Regions from separate parts of the Micromonospora echinaurantiaca genome, predicted to be linked through region 2. Evidence: riboswitches for the same ligand, from Rfam matches in the RefSeq annotation. Region 2 holds a riboswitch; the other holds the start of a gene.
What was found. A riboswitch is a leader RNA that binds a small molecule or an ion and turns the genes downstream of it on or off. The one in region 2 is predicted to bind thiamine pyrophosphate.
Positions count from the first base shown of each region.

Region 1: linked by a shared signal. The riboswitch ahead of thiE (thiamine phosphate synthase) and the one ahead of GA0070609_RS03375 (ECF transporter S component) in region 2 are both predicted to bind thiamine pyrophosphate.

Region 1 covers NZ_LT607750.1:23,274-31,052, reverse strand. The annotation lists gene thiC (phosphomethylpyrimidine synthase ThiC) at 1-929, opposite strand, end outside; gene thiD (bifunctional hydroxymethylpyrimidine kinase/phosphomethylpyrimidine kinase) at 947-1,735, opposite strand; gene GA0070609_RS00175 (thiamine phosphate synthase) at 1,732-2,403, opposite strand; gene GA0070609_RS00170 (thiazole synthase) at 2,475-3,254, opposite strand; gene thiS (sulfur carrier protein ThiS) at 3,251-3,451, opposite strand; gene thiO (glycine oxidase ThiO) at 3,442-4,632, opposite strand; gene thiE (thiamine phosphate synthase) at 4,626-5,252, opposite strand; TPP riboswitch at 5,247-5,356, opposite strand; gene GA0070609_RS00150 (ThuA domain-containing protein) at 5,678-7,779, shown strand, end outside.
Region 2 covers NZ_LT607750.1:717,792-725,570, reverse strand. The annotation lists gene GA0070609_RS03395 (acyl-CoA dehydrogenase family protein) at 1-823, opposite strand, end outside; gene GA0070609_RS03390 (DUF6328 family protein) at 959-1,462, opposite strand; gene GA0070609_RS03385 (sugar isomerase domain-containing protein) at 1,628-2,377, opposite strand; gene GA0070609_RS03380 (alpha/beta fold hydrolase) at 2,418-3,251, opposite strand; TPP riboswitch at 3,330-3,435, shown strand; gene GA0070609_RS03375 (ECF transporter S component) at 3,507-4,100, shown strand; gene GA0070609_RS03370 (ABC transporter ATP-binding protein) at 4,215-5,630, shown strand; gene GA0070609_RS03365 (energy-coupling factor transporter transmembrane component T family protein) at 5,695-6,495, shown strand; gene GA0070609_RS03360 (hypothetical protein) at 6,561-6,800, opposite strand; gene gndA (NADP-dependent phosphogluconate dehydrogenase) at 7,205-7,779, shown strand, end outside.

The DNA.
Region 1 (7,779 bases), 690 kb from region 2:
GCGTCCGCGATGGACCCGGGGCGGAGCCCGTCACCCAGCGAGAACGTCACGTCGTAGCGGGCCAGGATCTCGCACAGCTCCCGGAAGTTGGTGTAGAGGAAGTTCTCCTCGTGGTGCGCCAGGCACCAGGCCGCCATGATCGAGCCGCCCCGGGAGACGATCCCGGTCACCCGGTCCACCGCCATCGGCACGTACGGCAGCAGCACCCCGGCGTGCACGGTCATGTAGTCCACGCCCTGCTCGGCCTGCTCGACGACGGTGTCCCGGAACACCTCCCAGCTCAGCTTCACCGGGTCGCCGCCGACCTTCTCCAGCGCCTGGTAGATCGGCACGGTGCCGATCGGCACCGGCGAGTTCCGCACGATCGCCTCGCGGGTCTCGTGGATCCGCTTGCCGGTCGACAGGTCCATCACCGTGTCCGCGCCCCACCGGGTCGCCCAGGTCAGCTTCTCCACCTCCTCGGCTACCGACGAGGTGACCGCCGAGGTGCCGATGTTCGCGTTCACCTTCACCAGGAACGCCTTGCCGATGATGGCCGGCTCGCACTCCGGGTGGTTGACGTTGAGCGGCAGCACCGCCCGCCCGGCGGCGATCTCGTCCCGGACGAAGTCCGGCGTCATCCCCTCCCGGATCGCCACGAACTCCATCTCCGGCGTGACGATCCCGGCCCGGGCGTACGCGAGCTGCGTCGGCCGCTTCCCGCCCACCCCGGCCAGCGGGGTGCCGGCACCCCGCACCGGGGCGACGTCCCCGCGCTCGGCGATCCACGGGCCGCGCAACGGCGGCAGCCCCACCTCCGGGTCCGCGCCCGGCCCCGAGGTGTCGTAGAGCCGCACCGGCGGGTTGTCCCCGGTCAGGTCCACCTCCGCGAACGGCACCCGCACATCCGGCCGGGATCCCTCGACGTACACCTTGCGACGTGCCTGCATGACAGCCTCCCTGGTGATCAAGCGGACCAGCCGAAGTGGTCCAGCGGTCCGCGTCCCGCGCCCAACGTCCAGTCCCGCGCGCCGGCCAGCCCGCGGGTCACGTACTCCTTCGCCGCCCGCACCGCCGCCGGCACGGGGTCGCCGAGCGCCAGCCGGACCGCGATGGCCGCCGAGAACGAGCACCCGGTGCCGTGGTTGTGCCGGGTGGCCACCCGCGGCGCCCGCAGCAGGGTGGTCACCCCGCCGCCGTGCAGCACGTCGACCGCCTCGCCGTCGGTGTCCACGTCGCCGCCGGTCACCACCACGTGCGCCGGCCCGCCCGCGGCGAGCGCCTCGGCGGCGGCCACCATCTCCTCGACCGTGGTCACCGGGCGTCCGGTGATGGCCGCGGCCTCCGCGCAGTTCGGCGTCGCCACCTCGGCGTACGGCAGCAGCCGCTCGACGGCGGCGACCACACCGAGCGCGTGTCCACTGGTGGCGACCAGCACCGGGTCGACGACCAGGTGCGGCAGCCGGCCGTCCCGGGCCGCTTCCGCGACCGCGTCGGCGACCGCCGGGCTGCCGAGCATCCCGGTCTTGACCGCCCGTACGTCGAAGTCGACCAGCACGCTCTCCAACTGGTCGGTGACCGTGCGCGGCGGCAGCGGCAGGACGGCGTCGACGCCCCGGGTGTTCTGCGCGGTGACCGCGGTGAGCACGCTGGTCCCGTACGCGCCGAGGGCGGCGAAGACCTTGAGGTCTGCCTGGATGCCGGCGCCGGCGCCGGAGTCGGAGCCGGCGATCGTGAGGACGGCCGTGGGGGTCATCGTTCCTCTTCCGGGGTTGCGCATGAGGGCTGGGGGGCGACCATCGGGACGTGCCTGGTTGGCGGCACCCGGCTGATCGCCTCTTCGAAAGCTCGGGTCAGGGTGGCGGCGGCTTCGGTGGGGTCGTCGGCGCGCATGACGGCGCCGAGCACGGCGACTCCTGCCGCGCCGGCCCGGATGCAGGCGTGGACGTGGTCCGGGGTGGCGATGCCGCCGAGGGCCAGGACGGGTACCGGGCTGGCGGTGATCAGCTCGGCCAGTCCGGCCGGGTGCAGGGGCGGGCCGTAGCCGGGTTTGCTGCTGGTGGGGAAGACCGGCGAGAGGGTCGCGTAGTCCTCTGTGCTGAGTCTGGCCAGCTCGGCCCGGTGGTGGCAGGAGCGGCCGACCAGGCCCAGCCGGGGTGGCGGGTACGGGCCGGCGGACGGCAGGTGCACGGCGTCGCCGTCGAGCGGGTCGGGGCCGGCGACGACCAGGGTGCCGCCGGCCTCGTCGAGGACGGCCCGCAGGTCGGTGGCGAGGGCGGCGCGCTCGGCGCGGGGCAGGTCCTTCTCCCGCAGCACCACCCAACGCACTCCCCCGGCCACCGCCCCCGCGACCACGTCGACCAGCGTCCCCCGCGCCTGCCACCGATCAGTCAGCACCACGACCCCGGCGGGCCGCCGGGAGATCCTGGTGGGAGACGGCCCCGCCAGGGGGCCGTTCGCACCAAGATCCGGCGCGGCCGGACGTACGGACGCGGTCACAGGTCGGGCCTTCCCTCGTCCGGAGTGGAGGCGAGGGCGTGGAAGCGGCGGGCGATCCGGCCCGCGCCGTACGCCAACCGGCCGGCCTCGACGGCGAACCGCATCGCGGTGGCCATCGCCACCGGGTCGGCGGCCCGGGTCACCGCGCTGGCCAGCAGCACCGCGTCGCAGCCGAGTTCCATGGCCAGCGCGGCGTCCGAGGCGGTGCCGATGCCGGCGTCCAGGATCACCGGCACGTCCACGCTCTGCCGGATCAGCCGGATGTGGTGCGGGTTGGACACCCCCAGCCCGGAGCCGATCGGCGCGCCGGCGGGCATCACCGCCGCGCAGCCGACGTCGGCCAGCCGCCGCGCCAGCACCGGGTCGTCGCTGGTGTACGGCAGCACGGTGAACCCGTCGGCGACCAGTTGCTCGGCGGCGCGCAGCAGTTCGACGCCGTCCGGCAGCAGGATGCGCTCGTCGCCGATCACCTCCAGCTTGACCCAGTCGGTCTCGAACGCGTCCCGGGCCAGGTGCGCCACCTTGACCGCCTCGCCGGCGGTGTAGCAGCCGGCGGTGTTCGGCAGCAGCCGCACCCCGCACCGGTCGAGCAGCGCCAGCAGCCCGCCCGACCCGGCGGGGGTGGTGTCCACCCGGCGCAGCGCCACGGTGACCAGTTCGGTGCCGGACGCCCGGATCGCCTGCTCCAGCACGTGCAGGTTGGCCGCGCCGCCGGTGCCCAGGATCAACCGGGAGGTGAAGGGGACGCCGCCCAGTTCGAAGGTCACCGCGCTCACCCGCCCTGGGCGGCGCTGAGCACCTCGACCCGGTCGCCGTCGCGCAGCACCGTCGCCGGCCAGCCGCTGCGCGGCACCACCTCGCCGTTGACCGCCACCGCCACGCCGCGCCGCTGCGGGGTGACCTCGTGGACCAGGTCGGCCACCGTGGCACCGCCGGGCACGGTCCGCCCGGCGCCGTTCACCGTCAGTTCCACCTGTCCTCCTCCGTCGTCTGCCGGTCGCCGTCGACCGGCCCGGTCGGCTCGCCCGGCAACGCCTGCTCGGGCGGGCCGACCGACGCCTGCCGGGGTGGGTGGGCCGGCCCGAAGCGGTCCGGCGCGAACGGGGCGAGCAGCGGGTCCGGGTCGCCGCCGGCGGCCAGGTCGGCGATCAGATCGGCGGTGACCGGGGTGAGCACGATGCCGTGCCGGTGGTGGCCGGTGGCGGCCAGCACGTCCGGCCGGCCGGGCAGCGGACCGAGGATCGGGGCGTTGTCCGGCGTGCCGGGACGCAGCCCGGCCACCGTCTCCACCAGGTCGTACTCGGCCAGCTCGGGAAGCAGGTCGACGGCGGCGCGGAGCAGGCGCAGCACCGCGCCGGCGGTGACCGTCCGGTCGGTGCGCTCCTCGACCGTCGCCCCGACCACCACCTCGCCGCCCGCGCGGGGCACCAGGTAGACGTGCTCGCCGTCGGCGTACCCCCGGATCACGTGCCGGAAGCCCGGCGCCGCGCCGCCGGGCGCGCGCAGCCGGAGCACCTGCCCCTTCACCGGCCGGACCGGCAGCCCGGTCAGCGCGGCCGCGCCGCAGCCGGCCGCCACCACGGTGACCCGGGCGTCCAGCTCGGACAGTTCGCGCACCGCCTGCGGCACCAGCACCGCGCCGGCCGCGGTCGCGGCCGCCCGCAGCGCCGGCACCAGCAGCCGCGGGTCGACCTGGTGGTCGGTGGGGGCCAGCGCGCCCCCGCGCACCCGGGGCGCCAGCGCCGGCTCGCGGTCGCGCAGCTGCGTCGGGCGCAGCGGCGTCACCGGCAGCCCCAGCCCCTGCTGGTACGCCCAGAGCCGGCCCGCCTCGGCCAGGTCGTCGGCGGTGAGCCCGACCATCAGGGTGCCCTCGGTGCGGTAGCCGAGCGGCAGCCCGGTGGCCTCGGTCAGCCCGGCGGCGAACGCCGGCCAGCGGGCCGCGGACGCGCAGAGCAGCCCGGTCAGCTCCCGTTCGCCGAAGTACGCCTCGGCGACCGGGGAGAGCATCCCGGCGGCCACCGCCGACGCCCCCGACCCCGGGTCCGGGTCGTGCACGACCACCCGCAGGCCGCGGGCCGCGCAGCGCCAGGCGACGGCCAACCCGATCGGCCCCGCGCCGACCACCGCCACGTCCGGCCGGCCGCTGGTCAGCACGTCAACGCCCGGAGCAGCTCGGCGGTGGCCCGGCCCGGGTCGGCGGCGGCGGAGAGCGCGCCGACCACCGCCACCCCGTACGCCCCGGCGGCCCGCAGCGCCGGCACGGTAGCGGCGGTGACCCCGCCGATGGCGATCACCGGCACGTCCACCGCGGCGGCCACCGCGCCCACCCCGGCGGGGCCGATCGGGTCCGGCAGGCCGGTCTTGGTGCCGGTCGGGTGGCAGGGGCCGACGCCGAGGTAGCTGGCGCCGGCGGCGACCGCCTCGGTGGCGGTGCCCGGGTCACGCGCGGTGGCGCCGAGCACGGCGGCGGAGCCGAGCACCCGGCGGGCCGCGCCGACCGGCAGGTCGTCCGCGCCGACGTGGCCGCCGCCGGCGCCCACCGCCAGCGCCACGTGCAGCCGGTCGTTGACCAGGCAGGTCGCGTCGTACCCGGCGCAGAGCGCGACCACCCGGCGGGCCAGGTCGTACGCCTCCCGGTCGGTCGCGGAGTCCGCCACCCGGACCTGCACCACCAGCTCGGCGCGGGCCACCGCGAGGGCGGCCCGGACGACGGTGAGCGGATCCCGCCCGGGTCGGGTGTCGGTGACCAGATGCAGTCGCCCAAGGGACGGCACGGCAACACTCCTCCCTGCGCCGGCATTACCCGGATCAGGTTCGACGGTCGGGGGCTCCAAGCCCCCCTCTCAGCCCGGTCCACCGGGCTCCCGTGGGTTACGTCCGTGTCACCGTACGACAGATCCGCCGGCCTGCCAAGGCGGGGTCCGGCAATCGCATGACGCCCGGCCGACGCGGTGGACGGCCCTCGATACCGCCCGCGACGGAGCACTTCGTACGGTGCTGTTCGGAATGTCGCTCGCCGTTGCGAAACCGTTATCAGCCGGCATCTTGCCCGCAACGGATCCAGCGGGATTAATTTGTTCAGCGATTCGACAAAATGCCGGCGCGGACATCCTGGCACGGTGTCCGCTCCGGTCCATCCGGGACGGTCTTCGGCGAGCCGGCCCCCGCGATCCCTGTCCACAGCGACATAGGAGGCGGCGTGTCCCGATCTCGTCGTGCCCGTTTACCCGTCCTTACCACCCTGCTACCCCTCGCGCTCACCGCAACCACCCTGTTCGGCGTCCCCGCCGCGCAGGCCGCACCCCCCGCGCAGACCGCACCCGCCGCACAGGCCGCGCCGCTGACGGCGCCCGCCCCGCAGACCCAGCCGCGGACGGGACCCGCCGCGCCGGCGGCCGACGAGCCGTTCTCGGTGCTGGTGTTCTCGAAGACCGCCGGCTTCCGGCACGATTCCATCCCGACCGGCATCGCCGCCATCCAGCAGCTCGGCGCCGAGCACGGGTTCACCGTCGACACGACCGAGGACGGCGCCGCGTTCAGCGACGACAACCTCGCCCGGTACCGCGCGGTGATCTGGCTCTCCACCACCGGCGACGTCCTCGACGGCGAGCAGCAGGCCGCCTTCGAGCGCTACATCCGCGCCGGCGGCGGCTACGTCGGCATCCACGCCGCCTCGGACACCGAGTACAGCTGGGCCTGGTACGGCGACCTGGTCGGCGCGTACTTCGCCAGCCACCCGGCGAACCAGCAGGCCACGGTCAAGGTGGAGGACCACGCCCACCCGGCCACCGCCGGGCTGCCGGAGCGCTGGTCCCGGTTCGACGAGTGGTACAACTACCAGTCCAACCCGCGCCCCGACGTGCACGTGCTGGCCAGCCTGGACGAGACCAGCTACTCCCCCGGCGCGGGGGCGATGGGCGCCGACCACCCGATCGCCTGGTGCCACGACTTCCAGGGCGGCCGCGCCTGGTACACCGGCGGCGGGCACACCCGGGAGTCGTACGCGGAACCGCAGTTCCTCGCCCACCTGCTCGGCGGCATCCGCTCCGCGGCCGGGGCGGCGGACGCCGACTGCGGCGCGTCGCTGACCGCCAGCTTCGAGAAGGTGACCCTGGACAGCAACACCAGCAACCCGATGGAGCTGGACGTCGCCCCGGACGGGCGGGTCTTCTACGTCGAGCGCGACGGCCGGGTGCAGATCGTCAAGCCGGACACCGGCAACACGGTCACCGCGCTCGACCTGGACGTGTCCACCGGCAACGAGGACGGCCTGATCGGCATCCGGCTCGACCCGGACTTCGCCACCAACAACTGGGTCTACCTCTACTACGCCCCGAACGACGGGATCGCCCGCAACCTGCTCTCCCGGTTCACGGTGACCGGCGACAGCATCGACCCGGCCAGCGAGAAGCAGGTGCTGCGGGTGGACACCCAGCGCAACACCTGCTGCCACGCCGGCGGCAGCATGACCTTCGACAGCGCCGGCAACCTCTACCTGGCCACCGGCGACAACACCAACCCGTTCGAGTCCAACGCGTTCACCCCGATCGACGAGCGGCCGGGACGGCAGGACTACGACGCGCAGCGCACCTCCGGCAACACCAACGATCTGCGCGGCAAGGTGCTCCGGATCCACCCGGAGGACGACGGGACGTACACCGTCCCGAGCGGCAACCTGTTCCCGCCGGGGACCGCGAAGACCCGGCCCGAGATCTACGCGATGGGCTTCCGCAACCCGTTCCGGATCGGCACCGACCCGGCCACCGACACCCTCTACGTCGCCGACTACGGGCCGGACGCCAGCGCCGCCAACCCCGACCGCGGTCCCGAGGGCACCGTCGAGTGGAACATCGTCGGCACGCCGGGCAACTACGGCTGGCCGTACTGCACCGGGGCGAACTACGCCTACAACGACTACACGTTCCCGTCCGGCCCCAGCGGGCCGAAGTTCGACTGCGCCGCGCCGGTGAACGACTCGCCCAACAACACCGGCCTCACCAACCTGCCGCCGGCGATCCCAGCCACCGTCGACTACGACTACAGCGGCAACCCGCGGTTCCCCGAGATCGGCGGCGGCGGTGCGCCGATGGGCGGCCCGGTCTACCGGTACGACGCCGAGCTGGAATCGGACCGCAAGTGGCCGGCGTACTACGACGGCAAGGCGCTCCTCGGCGAGTGGAACCAGTCGAAGATGTACACGATGCAGCTCACCGGTGACGGCAAGAGCCTCGTCGACATCAACCAGCTCCTCACCGGCATGACCATGCTCCGGCCGATGGACTTCGAGTTCGGTCCGGATGG
Region 2 (7,779 bases):
CCTCGGCGTCCCCCTCCACCACGAAGGCGGTGATGCCGCCGCGCCGCCCCTCGGCCGCCGGCACCCGGGCCATCACCACGAGCAGGGTGGCGACCGTGCCGTTGGTGGCCCACAGCTTCACGCCGTTGAGCCGGTAGCCGGTGCCGTCCTCGGTGGGCTCGGCGGTGGTGGCCAGCCGGGCCGGGTCGGAGCCGACGTCCGGCTCGGTGAGCAGGAACGCGGAGACCTCGCCGGCGGCGAGCCGGGGCAGGAAGCGCTGCTTCTGCTCGGCGGTGCCGAACATCTTCAGCGGCTGCGGCACCCCGATGGACTGGTGCGCCGAGAGCAGCGCCCCGATCGCCGGGCTCACCGAGCCGGCCAGCATCAGGGCCCGGCAGTAGTGCAGGTTGCTCAGCCCCAGCCCGCCGTACGACCGGTCGATCTTCATGCCGAAGGCGCCCAGCCGGGCCAGCCCGTGGAAGACCTCGTCCGGGATGGACGCGTCGCGCTCGATCGCGGCGCCGTCCACCTCGGTGGTGAGGAACTCGCGGAGCTGGCCGAGGAACTCGTCGGCCCGCGCGTCGTCCGCCGGATCCGAGCGGGGCCAGGGGTTGATCAGGTCCAGCCGGAACCGGCCGAGGAAGAGTTCCTTGCCGAAGCTGGGACGGTCCCAGGTGGACTCCCGGGCGGCCTCGGCGACCTGGCGGGCCTCCTTTTCGGAGACCTGGCCCGCCTCGGTCGGCAACGGCCCGGCGACGCCGGGCGCGGTCACGCCGTCGGCGGGGGTGGGCTGGTCGGAGCCCGCGCCGTCGGGCGCGGAGCGGCTGTTCTGCGTCGTGGTCACGGTTGCCCCCTCGAACCTCGGTCCGGCTGCGTCAACGTGCTCGACACACGCAACGCTACCCCCGGGTGTTACCCAGGGGTAGCGTTCGGTAAAGATCGAGTTTTCTCGACGCGGCCCAGTGGCCGGGGTACGCGCTCAGTCGCCGGGGATGCTTCGCGGGTCGTCGTCCTCGTCGTCGATGTCGTCCTCGCCCCAGTTGCGTCGGGCGAACGGCAGGATCACCCAGAAGGTGAGGAACCACAGGCCGGCGGCGCCGCTGAGCACCAGGGCGACGCTCCGGTCCAGCACGAAGTCGGTGATCAGCAGCACCGCGCTGACCATCGAGATCAGCATGAAGGCGAGACCGGCGCTGGCCATCTTGTGGGCGAAGCGGACCAGCTCCGGCTTGCGCCCCTGACGGAACAGCGCCCGGTGGAACGCCACCGGCGAGATGATCATCGCGGTGGCGGCCGCCGCCGCCAGCAACGCGACGATGTAGACGTCCTTCTGGAAGCCGCTGGTGCTGGTGAACCCGTTGCTGAACGGCAGGGTGAGCAGGAAGGCGAAGAGGATCTGCACACCGGTCTGGGCGACCCGCAACTCCTGCAGCAGGTCGGCGAAGTTGCGCTGCCAGCGCTGCCGCTCGGTTTCCTTCGACACGGGGGCCACCTCCGGTGAGACGTTACTGCCGGCGGGGGCCACCCCGCCGGCAGCAACGCTGATGCCCCACCGCGCTCGTCACGAAACCGGCTCACGACCCGGGCCCGGCGGTACCGCGACCTCGGCATCCCGGGGCTCGACGCTCCGCGGCGCAGGCCCCGTGGCTCAGGCCCCGCGCCGGATCCGGCCGGCGTACCGGGCCTCCAACTCGTGGTTGTGCTCGTCGCCGCCGGCGATGTTGGCCGACAGGTAGACCGGCGGGCGCTCCCCCGCCGCCAGCAACCGGGCCACCACCTCGACCGTGATCTGCTGGGCCAGCAGCGCCGCGGTGATCGACGAGACCGCGCCGACCGCGCCGCCGCCGGGCAGCGGCAGGGTGGCGTCGCCGTACGGGGCGCCGTTGTCCAGCACCACGTCGGCGTAGTCGGCGAGCTTGCGACCGGACGGGTGCCGCGAGGTCATCCGGGCCGAGTGCTGCGCCGAGGTGATCGCCACCAGGGCGTGCCCCTTCTCCTTGACCAGGGACGCGAACTCCACCATCGCGCCGTTGACGCCGGAGTTGGAGGCCAGCACGAAGACGTCGCCGGGACGGACCGGGGCGAGGTCGTAGAGCTTGTGCGCCACCGACGGGTCCCGCTCCAGGGTCGGGCCGAGCAGGTCGACCGGCTCGCCGCCGAGCAGCACCAGGTCGCGCAGGGCGATCCGGTTGGTCGGCACCAGGCCGCCGGCCCGGCCGGCGATCTCCATCGCCAGCGCCTCCGAGTGCCCGGTGCCGAAGGCGTGCACCACCCCGTCCGCGCGCACCGCGTCGGCGATCAGGTCGGCCGCCCGTCCGACCGCCTCGCGCTGGCTGGCGGCGACCCGGCCCATCGTCTCGGTCACCACGGCCAGGTAGTCCTCGGCACTCACCGTCATGCTTCCTCCGTCCATCACTGCCTGCACCTCGCGTCGGCCGTCAGGCCAGTCCGCGTACCCGGGCCAGGATCGCCTCGGCCAGCGGCGCCGGCGCCTCGTCCGGGATCCAGTGGCTCACCCCGGGCAGTTCCACGAAGCGGTAGTCCCCGGTCACCCGCTCGGCGCACGCCTCGGCGGCGGTCCGGCCGATCGCCACGTCCTGGTCGCTCCAGACGAACGTGGTCGGCACGGTCACCGGGCCGGTGGCGGCCAGCTCCGTCCGCGACGGCATCGCCCGGTACCAGTTCAGCGCGGCGGTCAGCGCGCCCGGCTCGCGCATCGGCTCGGCGTACGCCGCCACCCGGTCGGCGTCGCCAACCCCGGCGAGCATCCGGCGCAGCGCCGTGGCGTTCAACCCCAGCAGCACCTTCTCGGCCTTGCCGGGCTGCCGGAACAGCACGATGTACGCCGAGCGCACCTTCTGCTGCGGGTCGTTCGCCAGCGCGTACGCCATGGCGGCCGGGTGCGGCACGGAGACCGCGGTCAGCGTGCGCACCCGCTCCGGGTGCCGGACGGCCAGTTCCCAGCCGACCAGCGCACCCCAGTCGTGGCCGACCACGTGCGCGGTCGACGCGCCAAGGGCGTCCAGCACGGCCAGCGCGTCGGCGACCAGTTCGTCCATCCGGTACGCCTCGACCGCCTCCGGCCGCGCGCCGGGCGAGTAGCCGCGCTGGTCCGGCGCGTACGTGCGCAGTCCGGCGGCGTGCAACGTCGGGACCACGTCGTCCCACTCCCCACCGTGCTGGGGGAAGCCGTGCAGCAGGAGCGCGGGGTCGCCGCCCTCCGGGCCGCCGACGCGTACCTCGAACCGCAACCCTCGGGCGTCGATGCGCATGATCGGCAGCCTACCCAGGCCGGCGCGGGCGGCTCGTCTCGGCGCTGCCGGCGGTGCTAGCGTCTGCCGGGACAACTTCACATCCGACAGGGGAGCGCACAGCGCTGAGAGTGCGGGCACCACCCGCAGACCCTCGAACCTGATCTGGGTAATGCCAGCGCAGGGAGTTCGGTCGACCTCCAGCCGCGCCGCCGTCCGGGGCACCGGGCGCGGCGTGCGTCTTCTCCTGGTTCGTAGTCAGGACTGGGAGCACTCATGAAACAACACCCCGCCACCAACCGGTGGCGCACCATCGACATCGTCGTGGCCGCGGTGATCGCGGTGGCCTTCGGCGTCATCTTCTGGGCCTGGGGCCTGCTCTGGCGGGCCGTCGACCCGGCGTTCGCGTTCTTCCCGGCCGGCCAGGCGGTCATGTACGGCGTCTGGCTGGTGCCGGCGGTGCTCGGCGGCCTGATCATCCGCAAGCCCGGCGCGGCGCTGTTCTGCGAGGCGGTCGCCGCGACGATCTCCGCGCTGCTCGGCTCCGAGTGGGGCGGGATCACCATCGTCCAGGGTCTGATCCAGGGTCTCGGCGCCGAGTTGGCCTTCGCCGCCTTCCGGTACCGCTCGTTCCGGCTGCCGACCGCGCTGCTCGCCGGCACGCTGACCGGCCTCGGCGCGGCGCTGTTCGACTTCTTCGTCTGGAACGTCGACTACGCGCTGGGCAGCTACCGGATCCCGTACGCGCTGCTGACCGTGGTCAGCGCCGCGATCATCGCCGGCGTCGGCGGCTGGTACCTGACCCGGGCCCTGGCCGGCACCGGCGCCCTGGACCGCTTCCCCGCCGCCCGCGACCGCACCCTGGTCTGACCCGCCCATGCCCCGCCCCCGCCCCACCTCGTCGATCATGAAGTTGTTGCCCTCCGCACCGGCGTGTCGCGGCAACAACTTCATGATCAACCCTGCCCGGGCGGGGGTGGGAGCGTGAGTTCCGTACTGGTGCGGGGGTTTGGGTGGCGGCATGCGGGGCGGCGCGCTTGGGCGGTGCGGGGGGTGGACCTGCGGGTGGAGAGCGGAGAGCGGGTGCTGCTGCTCGGGCCTTCGGGGGCCGGCAAGAGCACCCTGCTCGCCGCGCTGGCCGGCCTGCTGCCCGAGGACTCCGGCGAGCAGGAGGGCACCGTCGAGATCGACGGGCTCGACCCGCGCAAGGGCCGGGAACGGGTCGGCATCGTCTTCCAGGACCCGGAGAGCCAACTGGTGATGGCCCGCAGCGGCGACGACGTCGCGTTCGGGCTGGAGAACCGGGGGGTGCCCGCCGGGGAGATCTGGCCCCGGGTGGACGAGGCGCTGCGCCGGGTCGGCTTCCCGTACCACCGGGACCGGCCCACCGCCGCGCTCTCCGGCGGCGAGCAGCAGCGCCTGGCCCTGGCCGGGGTGCTCGCCCTACGCCCGGGCCTGCTGCTGCTCGACGAACCCACCGCCAACCTCGACCCGGCCGGCGCCGCGCTGGTCCGGGACGCGGTCGCCGGGGCGCTGGACGCGGACACCACGCTGATCCTGGTGGAACACCGGGTCGCCGACGCGTTGCCGCTGGTCGACCGGGTGGTGGTGCTGGAACCCGGCGGCGGCGTCCGCGCCGACGGCACCCCGGAGGCGGTGTTCGGCGCGCACGGCGACGCGCTCGCCGCCGAGGGGGTCTGGGTGCCGGGCCGTCCGGTGCCGCCGCGCCGGGCCGTCGCCCCGGCCGGCGACCTGCTGCTCACCGCCGACCGGCTCGGCCTGCCGCCCCGGCTGGCCCCCACCGACCTCGGGGTACGCGCCGGCGAGGCGCTCGCCGTGCTGGGCCCGAACGGGGCCGGCAAGTCGACCCTGGCCCTGCTGCTCGGCGGGCTGCTCCGGCCCGGAGCCGGCACGGTGACCGCGAGCCCGGCGCTGGCCGGCCCGGACGCCCGCACTCCCCCGCACCGGTGGCGCGCCCCGGCGCTGGCCCGGCGGATCGGCTCGGTCTTCCAGGATCCCGAGCACCAGTTCGTCACCGGCACGGTCTTCGACGAGTTGGCGCTGGGGCCGCGCCGCACCGGTTCGCCCGAGCCCGCGATACGCGCCACCGTGGACGCGCTGCTGGCTCGGCTCCGGCTGGAACGGCTGGCCGCCGCCAACCCGTACACCCTCTCCGGCGGCGAGGCGCGGCGGCTGAGCGTCGCGACCGCCCTGGCCACCGCGCCCCGGCTGCTGATCTGCGACGAACCCACCTTCGGCCAGGACCGGCGGACCTGGCTGGAGCTGGTGGACCTCTTCGCCGAGCAGCGCGACGGCGGGCACGGCGTGGTCACCGTGACCCACGACCCGGAGTTCGTCGCCGCACTGGCCGACCGCACCCTCACCCTGGGTCGCGCATGACCAGCTCACACCCCGTCCCCACACCGCACCTCCGGCCCGACCGGCCCCGCACCCTGGACCGCCCGTGATCACGCTGGAGCCGGTCGCCGCGCCGGACGCCCCGCTGGCCCGGCGCAACCCGGTGGCCAAGCTGGCCGCGGCCCTGGTCTTCTCGTTCATCATGATCGCCACCCTGGACCCGGTGGCGCCGGCCATCGCGGTCGCCGTCGAACTGGCCGTGCTGCCGCTGTTCGGGGTCCGGTTCCGGGTGCTGGCCCGGCGGGCCTGGCCACTGCTGCTGGGCGCGGTCGGAATCCTGGTCACCCTGGTGCTCTTCGCCGCCGAGCGGTCCGGCCGGGTGCTGGTCGAGGCCGGCCCGGTGGTGGTCACCTCCGGGGTGCTGCTCACCGCGCTCGGCCTGGTGCTGCGGATGTTCGCGGTGGCGCTGCCGGGTGTGATCGTCTTCGCCACCACCGACCCGACCGACCTGGCCGACGCGCTGATCCAGAACGCGAAGGCGCCGGCCCGGTTCGCCATCGGAGCGCTGGCCGCGTTCCGGCTGGTGCCGCTGCTCGGTCAGGAGTGGCAGATGATCAGCCTGGCCCGCCGGGCCCGCGGGGTCGACGCCGGTCGGAACCCGCTGGCCAAGCTGCGGCTCTTCGTCTCGACCGCGTTCGCGCTGCTGGTCGGGGCGATCCGGCGGGGCACCCGGCTGGCGGTGGCGATGGACGCCCGGGGCTTCGACGCGGGCACCCCCCGCACGGTCGCCCGCCGGCAGCGGTTCGGCGCCGCCGACGGCCTGCTGATCGCCGGGGCGGCGGCGGTGGCCGGCGCGGCCCTGACGGTCAGCGTGCTGCTCGGCACGTTCCGCCCGCTGATCGGCTGAGCGGCCACGCCGGGGTGGAGGGGCCACCGCCGGTGGGCGGCGGCACCTCCACCCCGGGCCGCCGGTCAGCTGCGCCGGAAGGCGTACCGGCGGGTCTGCCCGGCCCGCTGGGTGCGGCCGCCCGCCTTGCCGCCGCCGACCGGCGGACCGGCCTTCGGGGCGGTGGGCCGGGCGGCCGGCAGCACCGGACCGGCCGGCGACACCGGCGCGACGGCAACCTGGTCGAGGTTGACCGGCGTCAGGTCCGCGGCCGAGGGCGTGGGCAGGTCGCTGCGGGTCTTCTTCGGATTGCGCTTGGCGGGCATCCGGTGCCTCCTTGTCTGCGGACCGTTCCGGCCGGCGCTGGACGCGGGCGGGCGGACGATCCGGCTCGTCAGGTGACCGTCGGGCGACGGTCGTACGGATTCGGGACTGCTCGCCGGTACCGACCACGGAGGACACCACCGCCGCTGCGGCAGGTGGGAATGCGGACGCCCGGGAGCACGCGGACCCGCGGCAAGGGCGGCGGGCCGGCTCGGAGGTGGGGCGTCACTTGCGCATGGCCACACGGTACCGCCCCACCCGGACCCGCGCAGCCGAATTACCGACCACGGTCGAACCCGACGCGCCGCTACGCCGCGGTCACCCCGTGTCGATGTTCGGCGCGCCGGCCGTCGGGGCCGCGATACGGTCGCAGCGGCAGGTGTCGACGGCGGAAGGTGGCGGACGGATGGCCGAGCAGGCGACGGCACAGATCGGGGTGACCGGGCTGGCGGTGATGGGCCGGAACCTGGCCCGCAATCTGGCCCGCAACGGCTTCACCGTGGCGCTGCACAACCGCTCGCCGGAGCGCACCCGCAGCCTGGTCGCGGAACACGGCGACGAGGGCACGTTCGTGCCGGCCGAGTCGATGGCCGACTTCGTCGCCGCGCTGGAGCGTCCCCGGGCGGTGATCGTCATGGTCAAGGCGGGCGGCCCCACCGACGCGGTGATCGACGAGTTGATCCCGCTGCTGGACGCCGGCGACATCGTGGTGGACTGCGGCAACGCGCACTTCGCCGACACCCGGCGCCGGGAGGAGGCGTTGCGCGGCCACGGGCTGCACTTCGTCGGCACCGGCGTTTCCGGCGGTGAGGAGGGCGCGCTGCGTGGGCCGAGCATCATGCCCGGCGGCTCCGCCGAGTCCTACCGGAAGCTCGGGCCGATCTTCGAGAAGATCGCGGCCCAGGTGGACGGGGTGCCGTGCTGCCGGCACATCGGCCCGGACGGCGCCGGGCACTTCGTGAAGATGGTGCACAACGGCAT